Regions from separate parts of the Flavobacterium sp. JLP genome, predicted to be linked through region 1. Evidence: riboswitches for the same ligand, from Rfam matches in the RefSeq annotation. Region 1 holds a riboswitch; the other holds the start of a gene.
The links. A riboswitch is a leader RNA that binds a small molecule or an ion and turns the genes downstream of it on or off. The one in region 1 is predicted to bind S-adenosylmethionine.
Positions count from the first base shown of each region.

Region 2: another riboswitch for S-adenosylmethionine. It lies ahead of IRZ83_RS13720 (TlpA disulfide reductase family protein); the one in region 1 lies ahead of IRZ83_RS08605 (alpha/beta fold hydrolase).

Region 1 covers NZ_JADKPS010000002.1:724,093-739,550, reverse strand. Annotated here, with positions in the region: gene IRZ83_RS08625 (RDD family protein) at 1-309, opposite strand, end outside; gene IRZ83_RS08620 (trans-sulfuration enzyme family protein) at 507-1,679, opposite strand; gene IRZ83_RS08615 (OsmC family protein) at 1,812-2,237, opposite strand; gene thrA (bifunctional aspartate kinase/homoserine dehydrogenase I) at 2,316-4,730, opposite strand; gene IRZ83_RS08605 (alpha/beta fold hydrolase) at 4,732-5,721, opposite strand; SAM riboswitch class I at 5,794-5,902, opposite strand; gene IRZ83_RS08600 (hypothetical protein) at 6,091-6,294, opposite strand; gene IRZ83_RS08595 (aspartate kinase) at 6,901-7,989, opposite strand; gene IRZ83_RS08590 (O-acetylhomoserine aminocarboxypropyltransferase/cysteine synthase family protein) at 8,225-9,526, opposite strand; gene IRZ83_RS08585 (hypothetical protein) at 9,601-9,792, opposite strand; gene metK (methionine adenosyltransferase) at 10,597-11,847, shown strand; gene IRZ83_RS08575 (M28 family peptidase) at 11,985-13,451, opposite strand; gene IRZ83_RS08570 (hypothetical protein) at 13,602-15,458, opposite strand, start outside.
Region 2 covers NZ_JADKPS010000005.1:128,924-144,381, forward strand. Annotated here, with positions in the region: gene IRZ83_RS13685 (ferritin-like domain-containing protein) at 1-446, opposite strand, end outside; gene IRZ83_RS13690 (glycosyltransferase) at 709-1,848, shown strand; gene glf (UDP-galactopyranose mutase) at 1,845-2,984, shown strand; gene IRZ83_RS13700 (hypothetical protein) at 2,985-4,127, shown strand; gene IRZ83_RS13705 (adenylyltransferase/cytidyltransferase family protein) at 4,148-4,591, shown strand; gene IRZ83_RS13710 (hypothetical protein) at 4,656-5,087, shown strand; gene IRZ83_RS13715 (aminotransferase class V-fold PLP-dependent enzyme) at 5,130-6,626, opposite strand; gene IRZ83_RS13720 (TlpA disulfide reductase family protein) at 6,683-7,672, opposite strand; SAM riboswitch class I at 7,965-8,064, opposite strand; gene IRZ83_RS13725 (RNA polymerase sigma factor) at 8,593-9,213, shown strand; gene IRZ83_RS13730 (FecR family protein) at 9,386-10,429, shown strand; gene IRZ83_RS13735 (TonB-dependent receptor) at 10,644-13,964, shown strand; gene IRZ83_RS13740 (RagB/SusD family nutrient uptake outer membrane protein) at 13,976-15,340, shown strand; gene IRZ83_RS13745 (ABC transporter ATP-binding protein) at 15,409-15,458, shown strand, end outside.

The sequences.
Region 1 (15,458 bases):
TTCTCCATTTTCATCTACCACAATAGTTCCTGTAATAAATTTACCTATAGATCTTCCAAACAATCCTTCCATTACACTGTAATAAATAAATGATCCTGAAATAAAAAGAAAATTCCATCCAAAATCGCCCAATCCGTCAAGCCAAAGACTAACTGAGTTTAAACCAAATAATCCGTTAATAAGGCCAATTAGAACTAAGATTGCAAAGAAAAGAAATAGAAAAAAAACAAGATCTATAATGTAATTTAAAAAGCGTGCTCCGCCTGATACTAATAAATGTTCATCTAAAATGTAAGTAGAATTACTCATGTGTGGTTGGGTTTAAGTTTTGGTTATGAATACTTTTTGATTTCGCTATTAACAAAAATATACTTTTTACTGAAATAACCTAAAATAAAATAACGATTTTTAACAGTACTAAATTTACAGTCAAAAATCGTTATTTGATAAATCTCAGGTCTTAAAATCTGATACCGAAGCCCTGAAAACTAAAGTCTTAAAATATTTTAAGACAGCGCTTGTCTTAAGTCAGCAATAACATCTTCTACAGTTTCTAAACCAACAGAAACACGAACTAAACCTTGCGTGATCCCAACAGCCAATTGATCTTCTTCAGATAATTTACTGTGTGTTGTCGATGCCGGATGCGTTACAATTGATCTTGTATCGCCAATATTTGCTGATAATGAACAAAGCTCTATTTTATTTAAAAATTTCCTTCCTGCTTCAATCCCTCCTTTAATTTCAAAAGCGATAATATTGCCACCCAATTTCATTTGCTTTTTCGCAACTTCATATTGTGGGTGCGATTTCAAAAACGGATATTTTACACTGTTTACATTTGGATGTGATTCTAAAAATTCAGCCACTTTCAATGCATTTTCGCAGTGTCTTTCTACACGAATGGCCAAAGTCTCTAAACTTTTTGATAAAACCCAGGCATTAAACGGAGATAAAGCCGGACCTGTATTTCTTGAGAATAAATAAATCTGTCTGATTAAATCTTCACTTCCTACTGTAACACCACCTAAAACTCGGCCTTGACCGTCAATCAATTTAGTTGCAGAATGTACGACTAAATGCGCTCCAAATTTAATTGGCTGTTGAATATAAGGCGTTGCAAAACAGTTGTCGATAATTAAAATCAAATTGTGTTTTTTCGCTATATCTCCTAACAATTGCAAATCAATTACATCGACACCAGGATTTGTAGGCGATTCTGCGTATAATATTTTCGTGTTTGGTTTGATTAAAGCTTCGATCGTTTCAGGCTTATTAATCTCAAAATAAGAAGTTTCGATATTCCATTTTGGAAAATAAGTAACGAATAATGCATGCGTAGAACCAAAAACGCTGCTTGCAGAAACAATGTGATCTCCAGCATTTAACAAAGCCGCAAATGTTGAATATACTGCTGCCATTCCCGTTGCGAAAGCATAACCAGCTTCTGCACCTTCCATTTTACAAATTTTATCAACAAACTCTGTTGTATTAGGATTGCTGAAACGGCTGTAAATGTTTCTTTCTTTTTCTTCTGTAAAAGAAGCTCTCATATCTTCGGCATCTTCAAATACAAAGCTTGACGATAAGTATAATGGCACCGAATGCTCTAAATACTGAGTTCTTTCTAATTGTGTTCTTATGGCTTGAGTTTCAAAACCCAATTCTTCTTTATTCATTGTGTTGTTATTTTTTTGTTTCAGGTTTGAGGTTTCAAGTTTCAAGTTCAAACCAAACTTAAAATCTAAACCAAAACGAGTCTAATCACTTATTCAATTATAGCATTATCTAATTGACTAATTCTCTAATTCTTATAATATTTCGTTGTTTAAAACAACTTTGTAGCTAATGGTTGCTGTTGGTTCAACAGTTTTCGCAACTGAGCAGTATTTCTCGAAAGAAAGCTGTGCGGCGCGCTGCGCTTTCTCAGGAATGATATCGCCTTCTAAATAGAAAATCACATCGATTTCCTTAAAAGGTTTTGCTTCGTCAACCTGTACGCGAGTTCCTTCGACCTCAGCATTAAAAGAAGTAATTTCCTGACGCTGTTTTTTTAAAATCGAAATCATATCAATTGCACTGCATCCTGCAACGCCCATTAATACAAGCTCCATCGGACTGGCGCCTAAATCGCTTCCACCGAATTCGGCTCTGCTGTCAACGTCAACTACGTGTCCGCGTTCATTTTTTACTTTAAAATGAAATGCGTCATTTACTCTGTTTAAAGTTACTTTCATTGTGTTGTTATTTTTTTGTTTTGTTATAGTCTTGTAAATCTAAAATCTCAAGTCTAAAATTTGCAATCTAAAATCGTATTATCCTTTATCCGACAATCTTAAAATATCTCCAAAAACGCCTCTTGCTGTTACCGCAGAACCTGCACCAGCTCCCTGAATAACAATCGGGCGATCTCCATACGATTCTGTATAAATTTCGAAGAAAGAATCTGAACCTTTTAAGCCGCCAAGAGCAGTATCTGAAGGAACAGAAACTAATTTTACTTCCAGATTTCCTTTATCATTTTGTAAATCTCCAGACAATTCGCCAATGTATCTTAATACGTGATTTGGTTTTTGATCGGCTTTTATTTTATCGTAAATTGGGTCAAATTCTTTTAATTTGGCTAAGAAATCGCTAACGTTTCCATCACGTAAATGTTCTGGAATAAGATTCTGAATTGAGATTTCTTCAAACTCGTTCTGCAAATCTAATTCTCTTGCAAGAATTAATAATTTTCTTCCCACATCGTTACCGCATAAATCCTCACGCGGGTCTGGTTCTGTGTATCCGTTGTCAATTGCTTCTTGCAAAATCTGGCTGAACGGAACATCTTTTGCAGAGAAATTATTGAATAAATAGCTCAATGTTCCAGAGAAAACGCCTTTAATTTTTGTGATGTTTTCACCAGAAAGATGCAATAATTTAATAGTATCAATTAAAGGCAAACCTGCACCAACATTGGTTTCGTACAAATAATTCTTTTGATTTTCTGCTAAAGATTTTCTTATTTCCTTATAAAAACCATAACTCAAAGTATTCGCTACTTTATTAGATGAAATCAAATCGAAACTGCTTTCTATAAGCGGAATATAATTTTCAACGAAAGTTGCACTTGCTGTATTATCAATTGCAATTAAATTTTCTAAATGGTATTCATTTGCATAAGCGATAATATCTTGAATAGTATAACCATCTCCTTTGCTTGCAATATCATTTTTCCAGCTTGAAGTTACACCGTTTTTGTTTAAAAGCAGTTTTTTAGAATTTGCAATTGCAAAAACATTCAATTTAACATCTTTACGCTTTTCGATAGCTGAAGCCGATTCTAAAATTTGATTGATTAACGTTCCGCCCACTAATCCGTGACCAAAAATGGCAATATTGATTTTTTTAGACACTCCAAAAATCTCTCCGTGAATTACGTTTAAGGCTTTGTTTAGTTCTTCTTTCTTCACAACCAAACTCACGTTTTTACCCGTTACAGTGTTATTGAATAGTATCGGAACAATTTTATTTTTGATTAAAGCAGTGTATGGTTTATGAAAAGTACTTAAATCCTGGCCAATAATCGAAATTACCGAAACATTATCGGTTACTGTAATCTGATTTACGTCTTTAGAATAAAAGTCGTTTTCGAATTCTTTCTCCAATTCAACCATTGCAGTTGTAGCCTTATCAGTAGCAACAACAAGTCCGATTCCTCTTTCTGAAGAACCTTGCGAAATAATACTTACGCTGATATTATGATCGCCCATTACTTTAAAAATTCTGGCATCGACTCCAGCTTTTCCAAGTAATCCTCGGCCTTCAAGATTTACTAACGAAACGTTTTCTAAAACAGAAAGCGTTTTAATTCCTTCTTTAGCAGAATCTGAAGTGATTAAAGTACCGCGGTTTTCGTGATTGAATGTATTTAAAATACGAAGCGGAATATTTTTTTCCAACAAAGGAATTATCGTTTTAGCATGCAAAATTGTTGCTCCAAAATTCGCTAATTCGTTCGCTTCGTTAAACGACAAATATTCGATTTTTTTAGCATCGGCAACTAAATCAGGATTTGCTGTGTAGATTCCGTCAACGTGAGTAAAATTTTGAAGTTCTTCGGCATCTAAATAATTAGCAATTAAAGATGCCGTATAATTACTTCCGTTTCTTCCTAAAGTCGTTGTATCATTGTTGTTGTTTGAGCCAATAAAACCTGTTACAATATTTACTGTTGAACCATTATGCAATTTGAAATAATTGATAACATTTTTCTTAGAAAGCTGTTCTAAAGGCTGTGCGTCGCCAAATTTCGAATCGGTTTTGAGCAATTCTCTTGTATCAACAAAATTCGCAGGAATTCCTTTTTCAACTAAAATTGAAGTCAGTAATTTAGCCGAAAGCAATTCTCCTTTTGATAAAATCTGGTCTTTAATTTTATTGCTGTAATCTCCAATTAAGCTTACACCTTCAAAAAGTTTGTCTAAAATAGTAAACTCTTCTGATAAATCGACTTGCGGGAAATCTGAAATTTGATAGGCTTTAAAGCTTTCCAACAAAGGTTTGTAATTTCCATTTTTAGCTGCAATTCTTAAAATGTCTTCTAATTCGTCTGTCGCATTACCGCGTGCCGAAACGACAACGGCAATTTGCTCGCCTTGATTTACTTTATCTGAAATGATTGAAACGACTTTGTTTAGTCCTTCTCCGTTTGATAACGATTTACCTCCAAATTTTAATATTTTCATTTTATTTTGCTATTGTTTCTGCCTTAAAAATATCGGCAAGTAAATGATCTAATTGTTTGTACTCGATTAAAAAAGCGTCATGTCCGTGAACCGAATCTATTTCGCTGTAAAAAACATTTTCTTTAAATTTCTTTAATTCCTGAAAAGTTTCCAGGTTTTCTTTTGGTGTAAAAAACAAATCCGAATTGATTCCGATAATATGAATCGATGCAGTTGTTTTCGACAATAAGGTTTCGAAATCATCACTATTTCGAGTTATGTCTATGGTTTTTAGCAATTGATTCATCAATTTATAAGATGACAATTGATATCTTTTTTGTAATTTTTTACCATGATGCGCCAGCCAGCTTTCGATATTAAAAATCAAAAGATCTTGGTTAATGGTTCGTTTAAATTTTTCTTTGAATGATTCAGGAGAACGGTAACACAACATTGCATGAATTCTTGCATCTTCTATTGGTTTAGAGGAATTGTTCAGGATTTGTTCCTGTAAAAAGCAATTTGCAATCATCCAGTCGGTCGATTTCCAGTCGGTTGCAATCGGAATTAAATTTTCGGCAATGTTGGGTTCCAAAGCCAAGATTTCCCAAGCGATACCGCCACCCACAGAACCGCCGATTATAGCAAACAACTGCTCAATATTTAAAGCTTTAACTCCTTTTATGAAAATGCGCGCAACATCTCTAGCTGTAAAATCTTGGTAATTTTCAACTATAAATGAATCATTTCCGTTTCCTGGAATATTAAATGCCAAAATGGTGTACTTGCTTGTATCAATTGTTTTTCCGTCGCCAATTAAGTCGTTCCACCACCCATTTTCGCCTGTAACCTGAGCGTTTCCTGTTAAGGCATGGTTGACCAAAACGATTGGAGCACTGTGCAACGGCAAACCAGAAAGTGTAAAACTTAAGGGTACTAACGGATATAGTGCACCACTTTCTGTGATGAAATCTTGAATTATAATGGGACTTGGTATATTTTCCAATTTCAAATCTTTTATTAATTGATTTGTATGTGGAAATATTAGAAAGAAAAGTCTAGAGTGAAACTAGAAAAATTCTTGTTGTTATCTTTCCACGTTTGGGCGTGGTAGAATGCAGCACCTTCTTCGCTTTAGCGAAGGGTTGCTAAGGATTCATCGGGTCTAATCCCTCGTCCTTTCTTTATAACATTTCAATACGTTTTTGAACTTAAAGGTGCAAATTAACTACTAATTTCTTAAACAAACAAATTTTATCGAAACTGATTCCGGAATTTGCTGAACATAATTCAAACCAAAACTAATGTACGCAAAAAATTACCGAACAATTTGCTCAGTAAAATTAAGCAGGTTTACCCTTATTTTATAATACTTTTTGAGTTAGATAAAAAGTGTTTCATTTTCTTTTGAATACATCAAAAACAATAAAGAATTTGGTTCTTTTTTAATTTCTTTTTTATCCGTTTCCGTTATTCCAAATCTTGGATGTACCAATTCATTTGTTGGCGGTGGCGGATTGTTTCTTTTCGTTCTTAAGTTTTTCAATGTAGAAAACGTTTTGGTTATGTAGTTTAATGTGCTCATAATATTTAAGTTTAAGTTTGTTAGCGTTTTATAATCTTTATTTTTTCTTTGTTTTTTTGTTATGGTAACCTAATGAAATAAAAAAACCCTTTTGGGTTTTAATACCAAAAGGGTTTAAGTTTTTAAAACTTACATATACTTTTAGTATCAACAGACGCGTACACAAATAAGTGCGACATTAAACATCTTGTTCATGTTCATCTGTAGGGATTTATTCATCTGTGATTTACTTGCTATTTTTAAAAAATTTTGCATTTTTATATTTTTAATAAGCTTCTCGAAACTCTTGACACATTCTTACTTTTTATTCTTTTCAAAAAATCTAAGAAATAATATTATAGTCAACTGTTTATTCGATCTGCATAACTATTATTAGATAACTAAATTTGTTTTTGGTAGTTTTTAGGTATTACAAATGTGCGAATATTTTTTCAATAATCCAAGTGACTATCAAGCAATTAATTACAAAAAACGTTAAAAAACATGATTTAAACGTTAAAAAACATCTTACAAAAAGTCATTTTTACTATTTATAGGCTTAAACCTACAAATAAAATCATAATTTTTCTGTTTCAAAATATCAAAGAACTAACTAATATAAATCCACTACAGCCAAATCGTTTCTTTATTTTTTATTTTTTCAGCTACTTTTAAAATGTCTGTTATAATTCCTCTCGAAATAGCCTGCTTGCATGGTGATGCGCTCTGAATTACAATTGGAACCGCCGCATACGATTGTGTATAAATCTCAAAAATAGAATCTGAACCTTTCAATTGTCCGATTGCAGATGTAATAGGTTCTGAAACTAATTTGACTTCTAATAAATTTCGCTCAATATCAAATTCTCCTACATATCTCAAAACATGATTGTCGGCTTGAGTGATTTTTGCGATTTTAAAATACCGGTCTATTGCTTCTTTATTAAGTATTCCGTTTTTCTCTAAATGCTCCTGATTTATAATAGAATTGATTTTTATATCTGAAAGTTCAAAATCCCTCCCAATTTCCCTCGTTAAAATAAGCAGTTTTTTCGCCGTATCGTTTCCGGATAAATCTTCTTTGAAAGTAGCACGCATTAAACCAAGCAGACTAGCATCTTTTAAAACAGAAGAAAAAGAAGTTTCTTCAGAAGAAAATCGGTTAAAAACATAACTCAGATTATCTGAAAAAACACCTCTGATTTTTGTAATCTTTTCGCCCGAATAATACAAATCTCTTATCGTTTGCAAAACGGGAAAACCTGTATCTACCGAGGTTTCATACAAAAACTCTTTGTCGTATTTTTTTAGATTCTCTCTTATTTCTTTATAAAGACTAAGTGGCAATGTATTGGCTTTTTTGTTTACCGCTACAATATTAAAGCCGTTTTGAATCAATGTGTTGTAATGCCCAATCAGTTCGTCGCTTGCGGTAGCATCGACTGCAATTAAATTTTCGAATTCGTTTTCCTTTGCAAATTCAACAATATCTTCTACTTTAAAAGGAACAGCTAATTCTCTAAAATTGGTTTCCCAAGCATATCCAACGCCTTCTTTCTCGAAAAAAGCGACCGTAGAATTAGTAATTATCGGAAAATGAAAATCGATATTTTTACTTTGAAGAAAAAATTCCTGACTTTCGATAATCTGATTGATTAAAGTGCTTCCGATATTTCCAATTCCGAAAAGGATGATATTTATTTTAAGCTTTGACATAATTTTAATTTTTAATTTTTTCCACCATATAAGTACTATAAGTTCATTTAATAATCTCATCTATAATATTTGACACTTAGGCGGATTTCAATGTGTCTGTAATACAATGCGCTTTACTAAAATGAACTTACATTACTTATGGTGAAATATTTATGCTAAACGTTTTTTCATAAAAAATCACCCCTAGCAACACCACATTGCTAAAGGCAATTTTTCAAACAAAAAACAAAAAAACCTAATTTTTTATACTGTATTGCGATTGTGTAACGCTTGCAAAAACAGTTTGCAGGTCAGCAATTAAATCTTCAATATCTTCGATACCTACAGAAAGTCGGACCAAATCTTTTGAAACTCCAGTTTCTAATTGTTCATCATCAGACAATTGCTGGTGTGTTGTGCTTGCGGGATGAATAATTAGCGATTTTGTATCGCCAATATTGGCCAACAGTGAAAATAATTTCGTTTCATCTACTACTTTTTTAGCCGCTTCAAAACCGCCTTTTAATCCAAAAGTGATAATGCCGCTTTTACCTTCTGGCAGATATTGCTGTGCTAAATCGTAATATTTACTTGATTTTAAACCCGGATAATTTACCCAGACTACTTCTTCTTGTTTCTCTAACCATTCGGCTAAAGCCAAAGCATTTTCGCTGTGTTTCTTAATTCTGATTGGCAAAGTTTCTAATCCCTGAATGATTTGAAAAGCATTAAACGGACTCAAAGCCGCACCAAAATCACGCAAACCTTCGATTCTTGCTTTCGCAATAAAAGCAGCATTTCCTAAGGCTTCGTGATAAACTAATCCGTGATAACCTGCTGAAGGTTCTGTAAATTCAGGAAATTTTCCGTTCGACCAGTCAAAAGTTCCGGCATCAATAATAACACCACCTAATGAAGTTCCGTTTCCGGAAATATATTTAGTTAAGGAATGAATTACAATATTGGCTCCGTGCTCAATCGGATTCAATAAATAAGGAGTAGCAACCGTATTGTCTACAATAAACGGTACTTTAAAGTTTTTGGCTTCCGCCGAAATTCCTTTCAAGTCTAAAACATCTAATTTTGGATTTCCTAAAGATTCAACAAAGAAAGCTCTTGTATTTTCTTTAGCTGCTTTTGTAAAATTTTCTGGTTTTGAAGGATCTACAAAAGTGGTTGTAATTCCTAAACGAGGCAAAGTTACTTTTAAAAGATTATAAGTTCCTCCATATAAACTATTTGAAGCCACAATATGATCACCCGCCTTTAGCAAAGTCAAAAAAGTAGTCGAAATTGCCGAAGCTCCAGAAGCCGTAACTACCGCTCCAATACCGCCTTCAAGCGCTGCAAGCCGTTGTTCTAAAACATCGTTTGTTGGATTATTTAATCTCGTATAAATAAATCCAGCTTCTGCAAGACCAAATAAATTGGCGGCATGATCTGAATTATTAAAAACGTATGATGATGTCTGGTAAATTGGCACTGCTCTAGTTCCTGAATTTTTAGTAACGTCGTGTCCTGCGTGTAGTGCATTTGTTGCGAATTTTTGTGTGCTCATGATTTCTTAGTTTTAGATACTGTTAATACTATTATATATTGTTATTGAAATGATTTTTGAATTGAAATTTGAGATTATCTAACATATAGATCTTCTTCTTCGAGATTATACATATGAAACAATAAAGATTTTTGACCTTTTATATTTTTCTCAGGATCATAATTTCCAACTTCACTTGTTGGTTCTTCCATTTTATCTTGGTTTTTTTGAGAATCTGTTCTCAATAAGTACTGAAATGCGATTGTATTTATATCTAATGTATTCATGTTTTAAAATTTAAAATGTTGAAATAAAAAAAGCCCTTTCGGATGGCTACCAAAAGGGCTTATAGTTCTAACTATAACAAAGATTCTATCTTTCACTTTTGGCAACAGCTAATTGGGATGCACATTTGCATCATCTCACAACACATCATTTTTTTTTTAGCTATTGTTTTCATTTTATTATTTTAATTCTTTTTTAAACTCGACTAATTTGATAGGATAAATGTAATAATATTTATTGAACTACCAAATCAAAAATTATAATTTAACATTTAAAGGCTTTTTATTCATTCAAAAAAAATAGTAGGCTTAATAATTCAGTTTTATTTCATTTTTGAATAAAAAAAAACCTCTGCAAAATGCAGAGGTTCTATATAAATATGTTTTGAAAACAAACTACAATAGTGTCTCTGCGGAAGATTCCGGCATCATACAAGACATATTGCAAATTGTTAATTTCATTGTTTCTTTTTATTAGATGAGGCAAATTTGCAAACTATTTTTTAATTGACCAAAGAAAATCGAAAATAATTTCTATTACCCTATCAATTTAGTATGTTTTGTTAAATTTATGCTTATAAAATTAAAAAAAGCAGAACTTTAATTTGGAAATCAAAATGGTTTTATACCTTTGCACGCGAATACAGAGGAAAAATTTGAACTGATTGCAACCTCTTCATAATGAAACGGTTCGTTATGAATGCTGAAGATTTACTTTCAGCAGTAAAAAATGCTAAAGCAGAAACTCTCCTTTAGCCCTTTTTAGCAATTATTTCTCCTCGCTTAATTTTAATTTAATAAATTATTATGGCTTATTTATTTACGTCAGAATCTGTTAGTGAAGGGCATCCAGACAAAGTTGCAGATCAAATTTCGGATGCATTAATTGATAACTTTTTGGCATTTGACGCTGATTCAAAAGTAGCTTGTGAAACTCTAGTTACAACTGGTCAGGTAATTTTAGCAGGTGAAGTAAAATCGAATACTTATCTAGATGTGCAGCAAATTGCGCGCGAAGTAATCCGTAAAATCGGATATACAAAAAGCGAGTATATGTTTGAGGCAAATTCTTGTGGAATTTTATCAGCAATTCACGAACAATCAGCTGATATTAACCAAGGTGTTGACAGAGCTAAGCCAGAAGAGCAAGGTGCAGGAGATCAAGGAATGATGTTTGGTTACGCAACTAACGAAACTGAAAACTACATGCCTCTAGCACTTGATTTATCTCATAAATTATTACAAGAATTAGCAATTTTAAGACGCGAAAATAAGGAAATTACTTATTTACGTCCAGATGCTAAGTCTCAGGTAACTTTAGAATACAGCGACGATAACAAGCCAACTCGTATCGATGCGATTGTTATCTCTACTCAACATGATGATTTTGATGAAGAAGCTACAATGTTGGCTAAAATTAAAAAAGATATTGTTGAAATCTTGATTCCAAGAATCATTGCTAAAAATCCAGCTCACGCTCATTTATTCAATGATAAAATCAATTATCACATTAACCCAACAGGAAAATTCGTTATTGGAGGACCTCACGGAGATACAGGTTTAACAGGAAGAAAAATTATTGTTGATACTTACGGTGGAAAAGGTGCTCACGGTGGTGGTGCATTCTCAGGAAAAGATCCAAGTAAAGTAGATAGAAGTGCTGCGTATGCTACACGTCATATCGCTAAAAACTTAGTTGCTGCAGGTGTTGCTGATGAAATCTTAGTACAAGTTTCTTATGCAATTGGAGTTGCTCAGCCAATGGGAATCTTCATTGAAACTTACGGAACTTCTAAAGTTAACTTAACAAACGGTGAAATCGCTAAAAAAGTAGAAGCTCTTTTTGATATGCGTCCTTACTTTATTGAGCAAAGATTAAAATTAAGAAACCCAATTTACAGCGAAACTGCTGCTTACGGACACATGGGACGTACACCAGAAGTTGTTACTAAAACTTTCTTCGCTCCAGGCGGACATGAAAAAACAGTAACTGTTGAATTGTTTACTTGGGAAAAACTTGATTTTGTTGACAAAGTAAAAGCTGAATTTGGATTGTAAATTTAGATTGTTAGACTATTAGACTAACTTTTAGATTGTTAGATTTTTTTGACAATTACTTACAATACAATTAAACATAAAAAAAAACCGATTTCTGAAATTAGAAATCGGTTTTTTTATTTAATAAAGACAACTTTTTATCTTTCCAATTGTACATTTGGCAATGTTTTAGGACGACTTGCATCATTTGATAAAATCCATCCGGTGCGATACATCCATTCTGTCATTTTGTGCAGTTTTACGTAATCGATATTTTCTGCTTCATCCATTGGAGTATGATATTGACTGTGCAAAACACTAGTAAAAAACACAGAAGGAATTCCTCTTCGCGCATATGGCAGGTGATCTGAACGGAAGTAAAAATACTCCGGATGTTCTGGTCTGTCCCAAAGTTTATCTAAATCAAATTTAGGACCTTCGTCATTTGCTTTTTTGGCAATAGCAACTAGGTCTGAAGAATTTTCATGAGGCGAACTAGAACCCAATAAAGCCGCCTGATTTACATTGTTTCTTCCAATCATGTCTCCGTTTAAAACAGCAACAATATCCTTTTCTGGAACAGTAGAATGCGCTGCATACCATCTTGAACCTAACAATCCTCTTTCTTCAGAACCATGAAATACAAACAAAGCTGTTCTTTTTCCAGGTTGTTTTTTATATGCTCTTGCAATTGCTAACATCGCCACACAAGTACTTGCGTTGTCATCTGCTCCATTATAAATAGAATCTTTGCCATATTTTTGTCTTACGCCATCATGATCTTGGTGACCGCTGAAAAGTACGTATTCGTTTTTCAATTTCGGATCAGTTCCTGCTATTGTCCCTACTATATTTACTGATGGATATTTATACGATTCTGAAACTACTTCTGCAGACAAAACATCTTTAGTGTTTTTTAAATACTCTAGTTGATCTCCGTGAACCCAAAAAACAGGCATCGTAGACCCAATTTTATCGCGGAAACCTTCGATTCCGTAAATACCTCTAGTCATTTGCGGTTCGACTTGAGACCAGCTTTGTTCTGCCAATTCATCAGCAACCATAATAAGTGCTACAGCTCCTTTTTTTACTACAAGGTCGTAGTATTTATTTCGAACCAAACCTGGATATCTTCTATCAAAAAGCGAAATATCATCAGCTATTCCTTCTTTAGAAGCCAGCAAGACAACTACTTTTCCTTTAACATCTGATTTTTCAATCTGCTCTTTTGTAGCTGCACCTAAATATACTAGAGAACCTTCAACTTTTATATTAGTAGTTTCTGCAACCAAAACTTCCTTCCATAGCTTATATTCTTTTTGTCCGATTTTAAAAGTTGTATTGGCTGTAACTTGATGCCTGTACATATCAAAAAATTGAAAATATGTTCCGTCATCACCTGCTGGAGTCATTCCGGCTTCTTTTGCTTTATTTGCCAGCCACATCGATACTTTTAATTCATCTAAAGTTCCTGCCTCACGACCGTTAAAATGGTCACCCGCCATTTGGTACATATCTGTTCTAAGATCTTTATCAGTAATAGCTGAAACTAATGGTTTCTTAATTGCCTGCGAAAAAACTACTCCGCTGTAAGCAATCAAAATGAGGATTAATTTATTTTTCATACGTTTTAATTTAGTCTTTCAAACTTACTAATTTATCAAGAAAATCTAGTCTTCATTTCGCTTAAATTGATAAAATCTATAAACCTACTTGACTAAAAACAAAAATGACTGCCGGAACCGACAGTCATTTTCTATAATTTTAAAAATCTTTTAATAAGTTCCGTTTTGCATTTTGCTTAAAGTTTCTCTTATTTCATTTGCAGTTTCTTCTTCAACATCAGCACTTAAATATTTAACAGCTAATGTTTGTGCTTGAATTGCTTTTTCTTTTTGCCCGTCTTTATAATATAATTGACCTAAAGTGTCTAAATAATAAGGATTATTTTTAGTTACAACCAAACTGTATTCAGACCAAGTAATGGCATCTTTTATAAAACTTGAATTAGCAGGTTTCAAAACTGTCAACCACGCTGTTGAGTTTGCTAAATTTGAGTGGTAGTCTTTAAATGAATTCCATCCGTTATAAGAATAATCAGAATCCGTATCTAAAGTCGCAAACATCTCATCTAGTCTTTCAATTGCATTTCCTTTTTCAGTTGATAAATAGGTATCAAAATACGATTTAAACTCTTTTAAATAAGCTATATCGTCGATAGAGTTTTCGCTTTCTGCACTCAGGTATTCAAAATAATTTTTATAGCAATCAAAACTTCCCTTTCCTGTCGCAATTAATTTTTTGTAAATCGAAATTATTTTATTCTGATTTGCTTTTCCTGTTACGCCATCTTTTGACAAATAACCATTTTGCTGTAAAGCAGCTGCAATTTCGCTGCTCAAACTTCCTTTTAATAAAACTAATGCATTTCCGTTTTCATCTTCTATGTTCATTTTTTCGATAGCATCGTAATGCTTTAAAAGATAGTCAATCGCCAAGAAATCAGTATCATTAAAAATACGCTCTTCATTAAAAAACTGTTTAGAAAAACCTACGTTTTTTATTTCTCTTAAAATTGTTTCTACTAATTCTCTATTAGGCTGTGTATCTTTCTGATGCGTTTCAATTAATTTTTTCCAGATTTGAGCCACTTCTTTTTTATCTAAGGTAACTTTTGCAACCTTAAAATCTGCAGGATTTACTTCTTCTGCAACGGCATCTGTTGTTTCATAATCATATGGTATGTCGAGTACAGAAGCTTGGTAAAAAGCTGAAATAAGATCTTTATCTGTTGCTTTTTTGTTTTTTAATACTTTATCAACACCAGAAAAGGCATTTGCTCTTTGCAGCTTTTTTGAAAATTCATCATAATAAGTGAAATCTGATTTTTTATCTAATAAATTCGATTTTGCAGTCGCTAAAATATCTCCGTTTGCGTTCAGAATGATCAAACTTGGATTATCTGATATTTTATTGGCTTTAAGCCATTTTTTATCATCGGCTGTCGCCAAATAATAATTAAAAATATCATATTGAGGATTATAAGCATCATACATATAATATCCAACCTGTGTTTCAAGATCTTTTACTACGGTATCAAAATCAGTTTTTGCAGCAGGATTTTTACTGTCCGTATAGATTACCAAAAACTTAGTTTTAGCATTCTTAGTTGCGGCTAACGCACTTTTTAAATTATTTTCGATTTTAAATTTAAAATCAAATTTAGCGACTGCATAAGTATCAGTAGTGTCAACAATAACATCTGCTCCAAAATTTTCGGTAACTAAAGGTTCTTTTCCTGGATAAGTCCAGTTTGAAATGGTTTGACTTTCAAGTGCTGTTACCGTTGGATTTTCATCAGGTTTTGAATCTTTTTCATTTAAGAAAGTAATCGGATTTTTTCCTGATTGCTCAGAAATTTTCAACTCATTTGTTTTCCTGTCATAATAACCTGAAAGATTTAAATCGCTTAAAGCATCAAGTTCATATTTAATAGTTATTTCTGATACATCTTTTGGCAATGCAAATTTAGATAGTTTGCTTTGTCCGTTATAATCTTCATAAACCAAGTATAAAAAGTCTGCTTTATTAATTTCGAATTCTAGATCTGCTTTTAGCCAATCCGGATCTAC
Region 2 (15,458 bases), on a different contig from region 1:
GCTGCAATAATTCCAGCATCACGAACAGCACCTAATTCTGTTTCTTCCATAATTCCTTCACCCTCTTTAATAAGGCCATCCATTGCATCGCATTTTTTCGCTGATGCTTTTTCTCCTACAGAAGCAAAAACTTGCTCTAAACGAGTTACCTGTTCTTCAGTTACAGTAAGATGATCGTTGATGGCATCAATAAGATTTTGTGATGTTGCGTTTTTTGCCATTTTTGGTAATGCTTTTGTCAAAGCTTTTTCTGCCCAATAGATATCTTTTAATGAATCTACAAATAATTCTCTTAAACCTTCAGCTGCTGAAGATTTAGCTTTTACAGTACCTTTTGGTGCAGCAGTTTTTGAAGTTGCCGTTTTTGAAGTTGTAGTTTTTGATGATTTTGCAGCAGTTGTACCTGTTGCCTTTTTAGTTGCGGTTTTTGTGTTTGAATCTTTCATGATTATAGTTTTAAAATTTGTTTGTCAAATGTATAATCACAATCGACCTTAGTTCTTATAGGATTATCGGTTAAGATTACATTATTTAAACCTTTAATAATCAGGAGTTAACAATGTATTAATTCTATAACAAACTTAGATAATCATATAATTTAATAGTGTATATCCTATCTACTTTTGGTTAGCTTTTTCTAATAGTTAATCAGAACTAACTAAAGCTAATTATCTAAAACCCTTATTCTAATCAAACAAATAGAATGTCATGCTAACAAATTTAAAAGACCCAAAAAAAAATGAAAACAAAATAGTTTCTGCAAATAATGAAACTGCTCAAAATTACGATATGATCGTTTTTTGCCACTTAAGATGGCAATTTGTTTATCAGCGCCCACAGCATATTATCAGCAGAATGTCAGATAATATGAAAGTTTTATTGATTGAGGAACCAATAAGCTATGACAGCAAAGAAGAAAATACTGCAAATCTTACTGTTGTAAATGACAATCTTCATGTTTTACAGCCAAAAGTAAAAGACATCGAATCGATTGCTAAAATATTGCCTGACTATATAAAAAACAGTAATCCAAGTATTGGATGGTTTTATTCGGCTTCGTTTACTCCTTTATTAGATTTCTTTGAATTCGAAACTGTAGTTTATGATTGTATGGATGAACTTTCATTGTTTAAAGGTGCTCCAGAGTATTTAATTCATCAGGAAAAATACCTAATGGCTAATGCTGATATCGTATTTACAGGAGGAAAATCGTTATACGAATCTAAAAAACAATCGCACTCTAATGTATATTGTTTTCCGAGTTCTGTTGACGAAAAACATTTTGTACAAGCGTTAAACGGAATCGAAATTCCACAAGACATTGCAAATATTGACACCCCTATTGTAGGTTATTTTGGAGTAATAGATGAACGTATTGATTTGAAATTAATACAAGAAACAGCAAAAAAACTGCCTAAAGTTTTCTTCGTAATGATTGGCCCGTTAGCTAAAATTGACGAATCTGATCTTCCAAGAGAAGAAAATATTTATTATTTGGGAATGAAATCTTACAATGAATTGCCAAACTATTTAAAAGCTTTTGACATTGCTATGATGCCTTTTGCTATAAATGATGCTACAAAATACATCAGCCCAACCAAAACATTAGAATATATGGCGGCTGGAAAACCTATTATATCTACAAAAATTCACGATGTCGAACGCGATTACAGCAATTGTGTAAGCCTTGTAGAAAATGCGGACGAATTTACTGATGCAATTACTTCTTTATTTGATAAAAGAGCCACTTCATCCTTGCAGGCAAAATATCATGAAATACTAAAAAACACTTCATGGGATGCTACTGCAGAAAAAATGCAATCCATTATTAAAGAATTTACAAAATGAAGCATATAGACATACTAATAATCGGAGCCGGCATATCTGGTGCCGTTCTTGCAGAAAAATACGCCTCAATAGGCAAAAAAGTTTTAATTATTGAAAAACGAAATCACATTGCAGGAAACTGCTATGATTATATTGATGACAATGGCATTTTGGTCTCAAAATATGGAGCTCATTTGTTTCATACCAATGAAGAATCGGTTTGGGAATATGTCAACCAATTTTCAGAATGGTATCCTTGGGAACATAAAGTAATTGCAAGAGTTGATGAAAAAACTGTACCGATTCCGGTAAACATTACCACTGTAAATCAATTGTTTGAAACCAAAATCGAGTCTGAAGAAGAGATGGGAAATTGGCTTGAACAAAACCGAACTCCTATCGAAAAACCTTCAAATGGCGAAGAAGCAGTTTTAAATCGTGTTGGCCCTGTACTTTATGAAAAAATGTTTAAGCATTACACCAAAAAACAATGGGACAAATATCCTGCTGAATTAGATGCTTCTGTTTTAGAACGCATTCCTGTTCGTCATAATTACGATGACCGTTATTTTTCTGACAAATATCAGGCTTTGCCAAAAGGCGGCTACACTCAATTATTCGAAAACATATTGAGCCATCCAAACATTGAAATTTTACTGGAAACCGATTATTTTGATGTAAAAGAGGAATATAAAGGCTACGAAAAATTATTTTATACCGGACCTGTTGATCGCTTTTTTGATTTTAAGCACAGTATGACAGAAAAATTAGAATACCGTTCTATCAATTTTGTTAGTGAAACTTTTGATGCGGCATTATTTCAGGAAAATTCAGTTGTTAATTATCCTGGAACCGAAGTTGATTTTACCAGAATAATCGAGTATAAGCATTTTGGAAATCAAGTTTCAGACAAAACAACTGTCGTAAGAGAATTTACGGTAGATGAAGGAGAACCTTATTACCCTGTTCCTAATCCTCGAAATCAAGAAATTTACGCAAAATACAAAGCTGAGGCTGAAAAACTAATTGATGTTCATTTCGTTGGAAGATTGGCTAACTATAAATATTTCAACATGGATCAAGCGTTTAAAAATGCGCTGGATCTTTTTGATACTCTTGAGAATAAAAATAAAGTGAATTATAAAACTGCTGGCTAAATGAAACTTTTTAACACCTTTTTCATGGGAGGTTTTGAATGCGCAGATCATATTAATAGATCTGGCGAAAGAATAAATCTTCTTAAAGAAACACAGCACGATACTCGCGTATACGAAGACTATGAAGCGTTGTATGCTATGGGAATAAAAACAGTACGTGAAGGAATTTGCTGGAGTGAAGTCGAAAAATCTCCTGGATTTTTTGACTTCACCGAAGTGTATAACCGTATGAAAGCGGCTGAAGAAATAGGTATTCAGCAAATCTGGGATTTGATTCACTTTGGTTACCCTGACGATATTTACCCAACGCATCCGCATTTTTGTGACCGATTTACCGCCTTGTGTGTTGCTTTTGCTTCTTTTTACAATGAAAATTCCATTCAAGAATTATATGTAGTGCCAATTAATGAAATCAGCTTTTTGTCTTGGCATTCTGGCGATGTTCGGGGTACTGTACCATTTGCCGTAAATAGTGGATGGGATATTAAATATCATTTGTGCAAAGCGGCTATTTCTGGAATTAAAGCCTTAAAAACTGTTGATCCTGAATGTGTAATTATTTTGGTAGAACCGTTAGTGAAAATTCATGCGAATGAACAGGAAAATTTGGATATAACTGAATTAAATGGACATCAATTTCAGGCGATGGATATTATTGCCGGAAGAATCTGTCCTGAACTTGGCGGATCTGAAGATTATCTGGATATTTTGGGTTTTAATTATTATTGGAACTGCCAATGGATAGCCAATAGTGAACCGCTGGATTGGCCAGATACACAACAAAAAAGAACACCACTTTCTGAGTTGCTGCAAACGGCACATGAAAGATACAAAAAGCCGATTTTTATTTCTGAAACGGGTCATTTTGGCTCAGGCCGAGTAGAATGGATTGAAGAGATTATAAGTCAATCTTTAATTGCCAAAGAAAACGGAGTTGATTTAAACGGTATTTGTATTTATCCGGTTACCGACAGGCCAGATTGGGATAATTTAAACAGTTACTCTAATTGTGGAATTTTTGATTTGGATGAAAATGGTGAAAGAATCGCCCATCAGGAATATATAGAATCTATTAAAAATGCAACATCAAAATTTAAGAATACGACCAAAATCATGGATTTTGTACTCAACCTTTTTAGATAATCAATATAATGAGATGTAAAATGAAACTAAAGAAAACTAAAACCGGAATTACATTCAGTGCTTTCGACTTGCTTCATGCAGGCCATGTGCGTATGCTTGAGGAAGCAAAAATGCATTGTGATTATCTAATCGTAGGTTTGCAAACCGACCCTACAATAGACCGTCCTGAAAAAAACAAACCAACACAATCTGTTGTCGAAAGATACATTCAGCTTAAAGCTTGTAAATTTGTAGATGAAATTATTCCTTATACGACAGAACAAGATCTCGAAGATATTCTTCAGGCTTTGCCTATAGATGTTCGTATTTTAGGCGATGAATATAAAGATGTAAGCTTTACAGGAAGAAGCTATTGCGAAAAGATGAATATTAAATTGATTTTTAATCAACGCAATCATCGATTTTCTAGCAGCGGTCTTCGAAAAGAGGTATACCAGCTGGAGAGCTTAAAACTTGTTAAATAAATCAAACTAAAAAATTAAACTCAACAATAGGTTGAGAAACTTATTTATTAAAAAAAACATTATTATGAGCACTATTGAAACTTCTAAAACTCAAAATTTCTTCAGGATATTGCTAGGAATTTTTATGATAACTGCCGCAATTGGACATTTTACTTTTCAAAGAGATGATTTTCAAGCTCAAGTTCCAAATTGGATTCCTTTGGATAAAGATCTTGTTGTAATCCTCTCTGGAATTGTAGAAATTATTCTCGGAATTGGAATGATTTTTTTAACCAAATACAAAATAGAATTTGGAATAGCACTGGCTGTTTTTTATGTTTTGGTTTTTCCAGGCAATATTGCTCAATATCTAAATGGAACTGATGCCTTTGGACTAGATACAGACCAATCTCGATTTATTAGATTGTGTTTTCAGCCTGTTTTAATATTTTTAGTATTGTGGTCAACAGGGGCACTTTCTTATCTTTCAAAAAAGACCAATCGTTATATGTTGTAAAAAATTTGTTCTTGATGATCTATTTGTTAATTGGTTTAAGCATTACAGCTTAAACCATTCTTTAACATCTTCTGCAATATTTTCTTGTTCAATACTGCTTTCATATTCATTTGTAGAAGGATTATAACGATAATCTTTTTGCCATTCTTTATGATTTGAAACTACTTTTTTAATCGCTTCGCAAATAAACAAAACTTCTTCATTTGTCATAATCGGATGCAATGACAAACGCACCCATCCTGGCTTATTGGTTTGATTTCTCTGAAGAAGTTCATTTGTTATTATTTCAGATTTTTTCTGATCAATATCAAATAAATAATGTGCATACGTACTTGCACACGACCACCCTCCACGTACCTGAATTCCGAATCTATCATTTAAAAGTCTGACAATTAAGTTATAGTGAATATTTTCGACTATAAAAGAAATACAGCCAATTCGCTCTGTTTCCAAATCACCTAAAAGAGACAAACCCTCTACTTTCTGCAATTCTTCATAACAAAGATCAAGTAATTCTTTGTCTCTTTTTTTTATATTATGAACTCCCATTTTATCTTTAAGTTCTAAAGACAAGGCTGTTCTTATTACTTGCAAAAAACCAGGCGTACCGCCATCTTCTTTAACTTCTATAACATCACTGTAATAATAACCTCCCCACGGATTTGTGCATTTTACATTTCCTCCGCCAGGATTATCAGGATAAGTAGATTTATATAATTGTTCATTAAAAACCAAAATACCGCAAGTTCCGGGACCTCCTAAAAATTTATGCGGAGAAAAGAAAACAGCATCTAATTGTTCTTCTGGATCGTCAGGATGCATATTTATTGCTACATACGGAGCAGAAGCAGCAAAATCTACAAAGCAAAAACCTCCATTTTCGTGCATTACTTTTGCCAGTTCATGATAAGGTGTAATGATTCCTGTAACATTCGAGCAAGCAGTAAAAGAACCAATTTTTAAAGGTCTGTCTGCGTATTTTTTTATGATTTCTGATAGTATTTTAGGGTCGGCCAAATTGTCTTCATTTGGAGGTAAAATCACAACATCGGCAATTGTTTCGTACCAAGAAACCTGATTCGAATGATGCTCCATATGCGTAATAAAAACAACTGGACGCTCATTTTCATTTTTTGTTTTCTCGTTTTCAGTAGTATCAGTTTTTCTTAAACAAATGTAGCGCTGCAGTTTAGACAAAGCCGCCGTCATTCCTGTTCCTGTAGTTACCAAAACATCAGTTGCATTGGCATTTACATGTTTTTTGATTAGTTCTCTCGCATGCTGATAAGCATACGTTGAAGTTTTTCCGGTTTGACTCGAAAATGAATGCGTATTGGCAATCATCGGACCTATTTTAGTCAGCATGATATCTTCAATCGGACCATATAATCTGCCGCTCGCAACCCAATCTGCATACAGTAATTTTTGCTTGCCGTAAACCGATTTAAAAGTATGATTAACTCCAATTGTATTTGCTCTAAATTTAGAAAAATAACATTCTAATTCTATTTGTTGTGTTTCTGTCTCAATCGCATTCATTTCCTTATCATTTAAATTTTAATCTATTTTTCTCTTAGAAAATTTCCTTTTTATGATTAAACCTTTTTATTTAAAAGTGCTTTAAGTGTAGTTTGAAGTTCCTCTCCGCGAAGATTTCTTGCTACAATAATTCCTTTTGAATCGATTAAATAATTAGCCGGAATTGCTCTTACACCATATAATTTAGCGATTGTGCTGTTCCAAAAGGTTAATTCAGAAACCTGAATCCAGTTTAAACCATCATCCTGAATTCCTTTTACCCAGTTTTCTTTCTTTTTATCCAAAGAAACGCCCACAATATTGAATCCTTTGTCGTGAAATTCTTTGTAAGCAGCTACAATATTTGGATTTTCTTTTCGGCATGGTCCACACCATGAAGCCCAAAAATCGATTAAAGTATAGCCTTTTAAATTTTCAGAAAGCTGAACTGATTTTCCTTCAGGATTCTTACCTGTAAAATCTGGTGCTTTTTTGCCAATCTGTAATCCGTTTAAAACCGTTACAAGTTCTTTTAGTTCTTTCACGTAAGTGGTATTTTGCTGGCTTTTATCAAGCAAAGCTATATTTGCCAAAATTTGATCTGGTGTTAATCTGTACGACCAATTTCGATATAAAACATAGGCAGAAACAATAGAATTTGGATGCTCTGTAATAAATTTGCTGATTTCGATGTCATTCTCTTTTCTATAAGCATCGAATAATTCCTGAGAAACTGATCCCTCAACCACAGAAGCGCTGTAATATTTCTTTGGACTTAATTTTACGGTAATTGGACCTTTTTCTAAGAAAATATAAAATGGCGAATTTTCTGTATTAACACTTAAACCATAAAGTTCTGGAGTTTTTACTTTTGTTTTGAAAGCAAATTTCCCGTCTACAACTTTTACTGAATCTATCGTAGTAAACATTTTGTTGTGGAATTTTTGCAGGTAAACATAATTTGCTACTGTATCTATAACAGTTCCTTTTAATTGTAAATTATTTTCTTGCGCCTGAGTTTGGGTAAAGCCAAGAAATAAAGCAAAACCGATTAGTATCTTTTTCATTTGGTTTGGATTTTAAATTGAATTTTAAGTATAATTTGTTGTCGTTTAGTTTAAAATTGGACAAAAAAATTCTTCTGTCACTTTTGGAATGGCTTTTATCAAATGTTGTAAAAACAGAAAAAAGGGGATTAAAAATTATCAGCTTCACATTCGGAAAACTATGAGTTTGTTTTCTGTGAATGATAGTTTAGTGTGTTCGGGACTAGCTTGTAAAAATAATGGCTCATTCTTCATCTTAATTGTAAAAGTTTTAAATAATTAATGAGCTTATTCAGATTTTCTTAGGAAATCGTTCTTATCTGTCCGCCAAAGCGGAAGGATTTAGCACCTTATTTGGCAACAGGTTGCTAAGACTTCATAGGGCCTACTCCCTCAGTCTTTCTGGATAAGTCATGCAAAATTTTCTTTGCTGATGCAAATATATACAAATTCTACAGAATTAGTATAGTTTAAAAAAGTTTTTTTTTTAAAATTTTAAAAATAAAATCTTAAAAGAACTTTATAGACTTAATATCAATAAATTAAATCACTGAACAATTAAGTATTATTAAATAAACTGTTCATCTTATTAACTTTCAAATGTAAATTAGATTCTAAATCATTTTTAAATTACAATGTCAGAGATAAAAAACTTGAATCATTTTATAAATATCCTTCAAAAAACGATTAATTTAAAACTCTAACTTGTTGTTTTTCTCAACTAAAACAAGAGTTAACTTACAATTCAATAATGTAAACTTAAAACAGAGTTAATCACAATTTAAATCTTATTTAATATTACAATAGTTATTTTTTAAATACTCCAATAATCAGAGTCATAAATTATCAAAATAGCATTTCTGAAGTTGTTGATAGATAGTTATTGTTGAAGTCTCAAAAAAAATAAATAATATTGCTAAATTGAATAAAACGTTTATAGTATGTCAATTAATTCCAGTTCAGAGCAAAATAAACTTCTCTATGAATTATCTCAAGGGAGCGAGCTGGCGTTTACACAATTGTACAATCAATATAAAAACATTGTTTTTTCAACAGCTTTAAAAATTACAAAATCTAAAATTTTGGCAGAAGAAGCTGTACAAGATGTATTTTTAAAAATTTGGCAAAATCATGAAAACCTTGCCGAAATAGCCAGCATCGAAAATTATCTTTTTATTGTATCTCGAAATCATATTTTCGATATGATTAAAAAAATAGCTAGAGAAACTTCCTTAATTTCTGAAATTGAACACATTAATACTTCTTCAAACGATACTGATACGATTATAAAAGACGATCAGTATAATGTTATTTTAAATCAAATTGTAGAACAGCTTCCTTTTCAACAGCAAAAAATTTACAAAATGGCCAAGTGGGATGGACTAAGTCACCAAAAAATTGGAGAAGATTTAGGAATTTCTACAGAAACGGTAAAAAAACATATGGCGTTGGCATTAAAATTTGTGCGTCATAAAATTTCGCCTTACATGAATATGTTTATGTCGATTCTTTTGTTTTTGATGCTTTATATTCTTCTTCCATATGCAAAGAACTATACCTAAATTTATTTTTTTTACATTTTTTTCACTTTCGATTACTCCCTCCCTATTTTTCAATCGTCATTATAATAAAGATTATTATTTATTTAGGTTACCCCTAAATTTAATATGGCTCTTTCAAAAAATAAAGCCCCAAGCTTACCATAAATTAGTATTAACTCACATTTATAAATAAATGGAAAAAAAAGTATTTGAAGAATTATTTGAAAATTACCTTCAAAATAATCTCTCTGAGGCAGAAGAAAAAAAACTGATGGAGATTGTTCAAGAGGGAATTTACGATGATTTCATAAAAGAAAAAATTCAGCTGTTATTGAAAGAAAACGATAATGTGGAATTAGATAAACAAAAGGGAGACGATATCCTTCAATTTATCCTTTCGCAATCTGAATCTGATATAAAAACTAAAGTTATTCCGATTTCAAGAAAAGAAAATTCGAGAAAAATTAGACGTGCCTTAATTGCAATCGCAGCAACTGTTCTTATATTTTTTGCTGTTAAAAACGCTTTAGTTTATAACCAAAAAACAGTTCCTGTTATAACAAAAGGAAATGAGACTGAAGAAGTAAATCCAGTTTTGGCGTATCACGGAAAACAGCTTATACATTTGCCAGATGGAAGTACCATACTTTTAAACGACAACAGCAGCATCGAATACAACCAAAATGAATTTGATACTAAAACTCGAGAAGTGACATTATCAGGAGAAGCTTATTTTGATATTCAAAGAAATGAGAAAAAACCTTTTATCGTTCATACTGGAAAAGTAAGAACGCAAGTTTTAGGAACTGCATTTAATATTAAAGCCAAAAGCAATACCGATGAAGTTGAGGTTACTGTAGAACGCGGTAAAGTTCAGGTTGGCGATCTTAAAAAAGTATATGGCGTAATTACTCCTAATCAGCAGATTAAGGTAAATACAAATACGCTTGTATACGAACAAAACCAAGTGAATGCTGTCATTGTAATGGAATGGAAAAGCAAATACTTAATTCTGGACAACATCAATATGGAAGAGGCAATTTCGCTTATTTCTCAAAAATATAAAGTGCCAATTACATTATCTAACGAAAAAATTAAAAATTGCAGAATTACGGCAAGTTTTCTTAATGATGAAGATCTTGATCACATCTTAAAAGTAATCTGCAGCGTTATCGAAACTGAATATCGTTATACCGAAAATGGCGCAGTTGTTCTGAAAGGAAACGGCTGTGAATAATAAAAATAGATAAAAAATATTAACCTAAAAAAACTAGCCTATAAACTAAACAAAAAAAAAGCCATCTAGCTCCTACACCAGATGGCCACGATTCTTAATAATTAATTCCAGTAACCATTAAAAAACATGCAAATTTATGAAATTACGCTGTAAAACAACCACGTTTGATAGGGAAAAGAACACTTCTTTGTTTCGCCTATCAAAAAAAACAATTATGATCATGCGAATCAGCTTATTCCACATCTTTTTACTGACCTGTGGTACTCATATGGTCTTTGCCACCGAAATGAGCGGACAGAATTTAGAATCTATATCTGTAGATATTGAACTTCATAATCAGGATATCAAGACTCTTTTTAAAACGATCGAAAATAAAACTGGATTGCTGTTTGCTTATCAGCCGCAAATCATAAAAGATTTTCCTAAAATTACTACACCAAGAGGACGCAGAACTGTTAGTGATATCTTAGACGCTGTACTTCAAGGCACTAATTTGGTCTACAAACAAGTAGATAAAAATGTTGTGATTTACAAAAAAGAAGTTGCTAAAACTGCTCCAACAGTTTCAAAAACAGAAAATTCAAATGAAGTTGATTATTCGCTTGTTGGTAAAATTTTAGATGAAAACGGATTGCCTTTGCCCGGCGTAAGCGTTGCGCTTGTTGGTGGCAACAAACAAGGAATATCTGATTTTGACGGACAGTTTTATATTAATTTGCCGAAAGGAAAACATGTCTTAAAAGTATCTTATATTGGATATAAAACCCAAGAAGTTACGGTTGAAAATCAAACTTCAATAACAATCAAAATGCAGCCCGATTTAGCAAAATTAGATGAGGTTGTAATTATTGGATACGGAACAACTACAAAAAGAACTTCTACAGGATCTGTTGTAAAAATTACTGCTGAAGATATTGAAAAACAGCCTATAACAAACATTCTTCAGAGTTTGCAGGGAAGAACTCCTGGAGTTTTTGTAACGCAGACTTCTGGCTATGCAGGAAGCAATATGAATATCAGTATTCGTGGTACAAACTCTATTGCAGGAGACAACTTGCCATTATATGTAATTGATGGCGTTCCTTATATCGGCGACGATATCAAAGAGCAGGTTCAATCAGACCGAGTAATTAGAGGCGCGCAAAAATCAACCAGCCCTTTAAATATTATTAATCCAAATGATATCGAAAGCATCGAAATTCTTAAAGATGCAGATGCAACTGCAATTTACGGATCGAGAGGTGCAAATGGTGTTGTACTTATTACGACTAAAAAAGGAGAATCTGGAAAAACTGTATTTACTGTAAATACAAATTCTGGAATTTCAGAAGTAGCACATATGGTAAAAACTTTAGATACTCCTACTTATCTAAACATGCTTCAAACAGCATTAACCAATGGCAAAGCGACACCAAGTGCTTTTAGTAACGGCATCGCCTTAACCGCTTTTGACCAAAATGCTTACACAAACTGGCAACAGAAATTAATAGGCGGTTCGGCTGATTTTAATGATTTTTCAGCAAGTTTAAAAGGCGGCAGCGATAATACCAATTTTCTTTTAAGCAGTGCTTACCATAAAGAAACTACTGTTTTGCCGGGAGATTTTGGTTATAATAAATTTTCTACTAATTTTAATATCAACCATTATACTTTAAATAAAAAGCTGAAATTAGGAGCTTCAGTATTATTTGCGACTGATGAAAATAAATTGCCTTATTACGATATTACAAATTATGCTATTAATACTGCTCCAAATCACCCGATTTACAATGCCGACGGAAGCTATTATTGGTCGCCAACATATTTTAGCGATGTAAACCCAATTGCTGCTTTAGACAGGAGAGTTGAAGATAAAGGAAACAATTTAATTACAAGCTTCAGCGTTCAGTTTGAAATTGCAAAAGGCTTATCTTTTAAAACAGACTTAGGATACGGAAGAGCGCAAATGACGTCAAAACAAATTTTGCCGGCATCTGGAATGAATAATGTTTATTATACGGCCAATAACATTTCGCTAAATACTTCAAGATCGTACACCGTTTCAATTAATAATACTAATAATTTTAGTATTGATCCTCAATTAAATTATTCTACTCCGTTATGGAAAGGTAATCTTACGGCTTTAGTAGGTGGATCTTGGCAGAACAGAAAATCTGAAATGCCTTCGTATGTAAATACGTCAGGGTATAGCTCTGACAATCTTATAGGTATTACAGGAACTGCAACGACAGCAACGATTTACAATGGTTCATCTGAATATAAATATGCTTCTCTTTTTAGCAGAGTAAATTATAATATTTTAAACAAATATATTCTGAATGTAAATTATCGAAGAGATGGATCATCACGTTTTGGCGCCAACAACCGCTACGGAAATTTTGGTTCTGTGGGAGGTGCATGGATTTTTACCGAAGAAAATTTCTTAAAAGGAGATTCTTGGTCTTGGCTTAGTTTTGGTAAACTTCGTTCAAGCTACGGAGAAGTTGGAAGCGATGCTATTGGAGATTACGGATATGCAAACACTTACAGTACTTCAACGTATGGAATAGGAAACTCTGCTATGTCTGCAACTAGAATTGCTAATCCAAATTTTCAATGGGAAGTTACTAAGAAATTTGAAGCTGCAATTGACTTAAGTTTCCTTAACGATCGTATTTCATTCAGTGCGGCATATTACAGAAACGTTTCTGGAAATCAATTGGTAAGCGCAACTTTGAGCCCCCAAGCTGGATTTACTTCTTATCAAGCCAATTTAAATGCTGAAGTTGAAAATAAAGGAGTGGAATTTACATTAGGAACAACTAATATTCGTACGAAAAACCTAAGCTGGACAACTTCATTCAACATTTCTAAAAACTCGAATAAATTATTGTCATTTCCAGGTATAGAAACTTCTAGTTATTACACAACTTATGTAGTTGGAAATCCGTTAAGCAGCAGATATTTATACAATTTCACAGGCGTAAACGCAGCAGGAATAGCACAGTTTGAAGATGCGAACGGAGACGGAAAAATTTCAACAGGATTTGCTCAGACAGGAAATGGAGACAGAAAATATTATGGTCCGTCTTATCCTAAATATTATGGTGGAATCTCAAACTCGATTTCATATAAAGCATTTTCTCTTGACTTTTTATTTCAATTTGTTAAACAGGAAGGAAGAAGCCTGCTTTCGTCTATCGCCATACAGCCGGGATATCCTTATGGTTTAGCAAATTATCAAGTAGATGAATACAATGATTATATAGCTCAAGGAAATGTATTGAGTTCTGCTTACCAAGCTAGTTTCTCTAACTATGCAGGTTCTACGGCAACAATTGTAGATGCTTCTTATATTAAACTTAAAAATGTAAGCGCTACTTATAACATTCCGTTAGACCAAAGCACGCAAAAATTCATACAGAATATACGTCTTTCACTTCAAGGACAAAACTTAGTAACTTTTACAAAATACAAAGGATTTGATCCTGAAACGCAAGGTTTAAATTTGCCTCCGTTGCGTACGATCACACTTGGAACTCAGTTTACATTTTAAATCTAAAAGACATGAAAAACAATACTAAATACACTTATATATTTTCGTTTTTTCTTTTGATAGGATTAACGGGCTGTGATGATATGCTTGAAGTTGATCTTCCAAGCAACGAGTTATCTTCTGTAACTATTTATGCGTCTGATCCTACTGCAGAAGCTGCTGTAAACGGAATTTACAACAGTATGGTAACTTATGCTTTTTACGGTTCGCTGCACGCTGATTTTGGACAGACTTCAGACGAACTTATTCTAAAAACACAGCTTGCAAATGTTTATACCTCAAACGAAATCCCTGTAAATGATGGAGATACTGGCGCAATGTGGACAAGCTTTTACAAAACCATATTTAATGCAAACAGCGTTATAGAAGGAATAAGCGAAAGCAAAACACTAACAGCAAGCAAAACACCGCGTTGGATTGCTGAAGCAAAGTTTTTAAGAGCCTACTGCTATTTTTATATGACTAATATTTGGGGAGATGTACCTTTGGTTTTAACCACAAATGTAGATCAAACTTCTTTAGCGCCGAGAAACACTCAAGCTGAAATATACAACCAGATTGTTATTGATTTAACAGATGCTTCTAATGACCTTCCTGTTAATTACAGCAATTACAGTTCACAGCGTATTAGAGCTACAAAATGGGCAGCAGAAGCTTTATTGGCAAGAGTAAATCTTTATTTAGGAAAATGGACAGAAGCTTCTACTCACGCAAGTGCAGTAATCAGTCAAACTGCGACTTATAAAATGATTACTGGATTAACTTCAGTTAACAGTCCGTTTATTGCTGATAATAACGAAGCAATCTGGCAAATACCTTATTTTACAACAGCGTATTCGTATGAAGGTGCTGCATTATTTTCTACAGCAGGAACTTATTTGCTTCGAAAAGGAAATACACTTTTTGAAACAGGAGATGCCAGAAAAACAAACTGGACAATTAGTGTTGCGGCAAGTGACGGAGTCCTATATTTAGCACCTCGAAAATATAAAAATGCTTATGTAACAACTCCTGTAGAACGTTCAACTGTTATTCGATTGGCAGAACTTTATTTGATAAGAGCAGAAGCCAGAGTAAAATCAAATGATATTACAGGAGCACAGCAAGATATTAATGTGATTCGCAATAGAGCTTTATTGCCTTCAACTACCCTGACAGATCCTACGCAATTATTAGCTTTAATTGCTTTAGAAAGAGAACGCGAACTTTTTGCAGAGTTTGGCCACAGATGGTTCGATCTTAAAAGAACCGGAACAATAGACCAAGTATTGGGTGCAACTGCAGGAAAAACATGGACTTCTGCAGACAGCCTTTTCCCGATACCTGAAACGGCTATTCGCTCTAATCCCTTTTTGACTCAAAATTCAGGATATTAAATAATATTAAAATAAATACCCAAGAATGTTTTTCATTGAAAAGCATTCTTGAGGTTTTAAAATTCACTATGGAAACAACAATTGTAAGAGTTGAGGATTTGTCACATCAATACAGTAA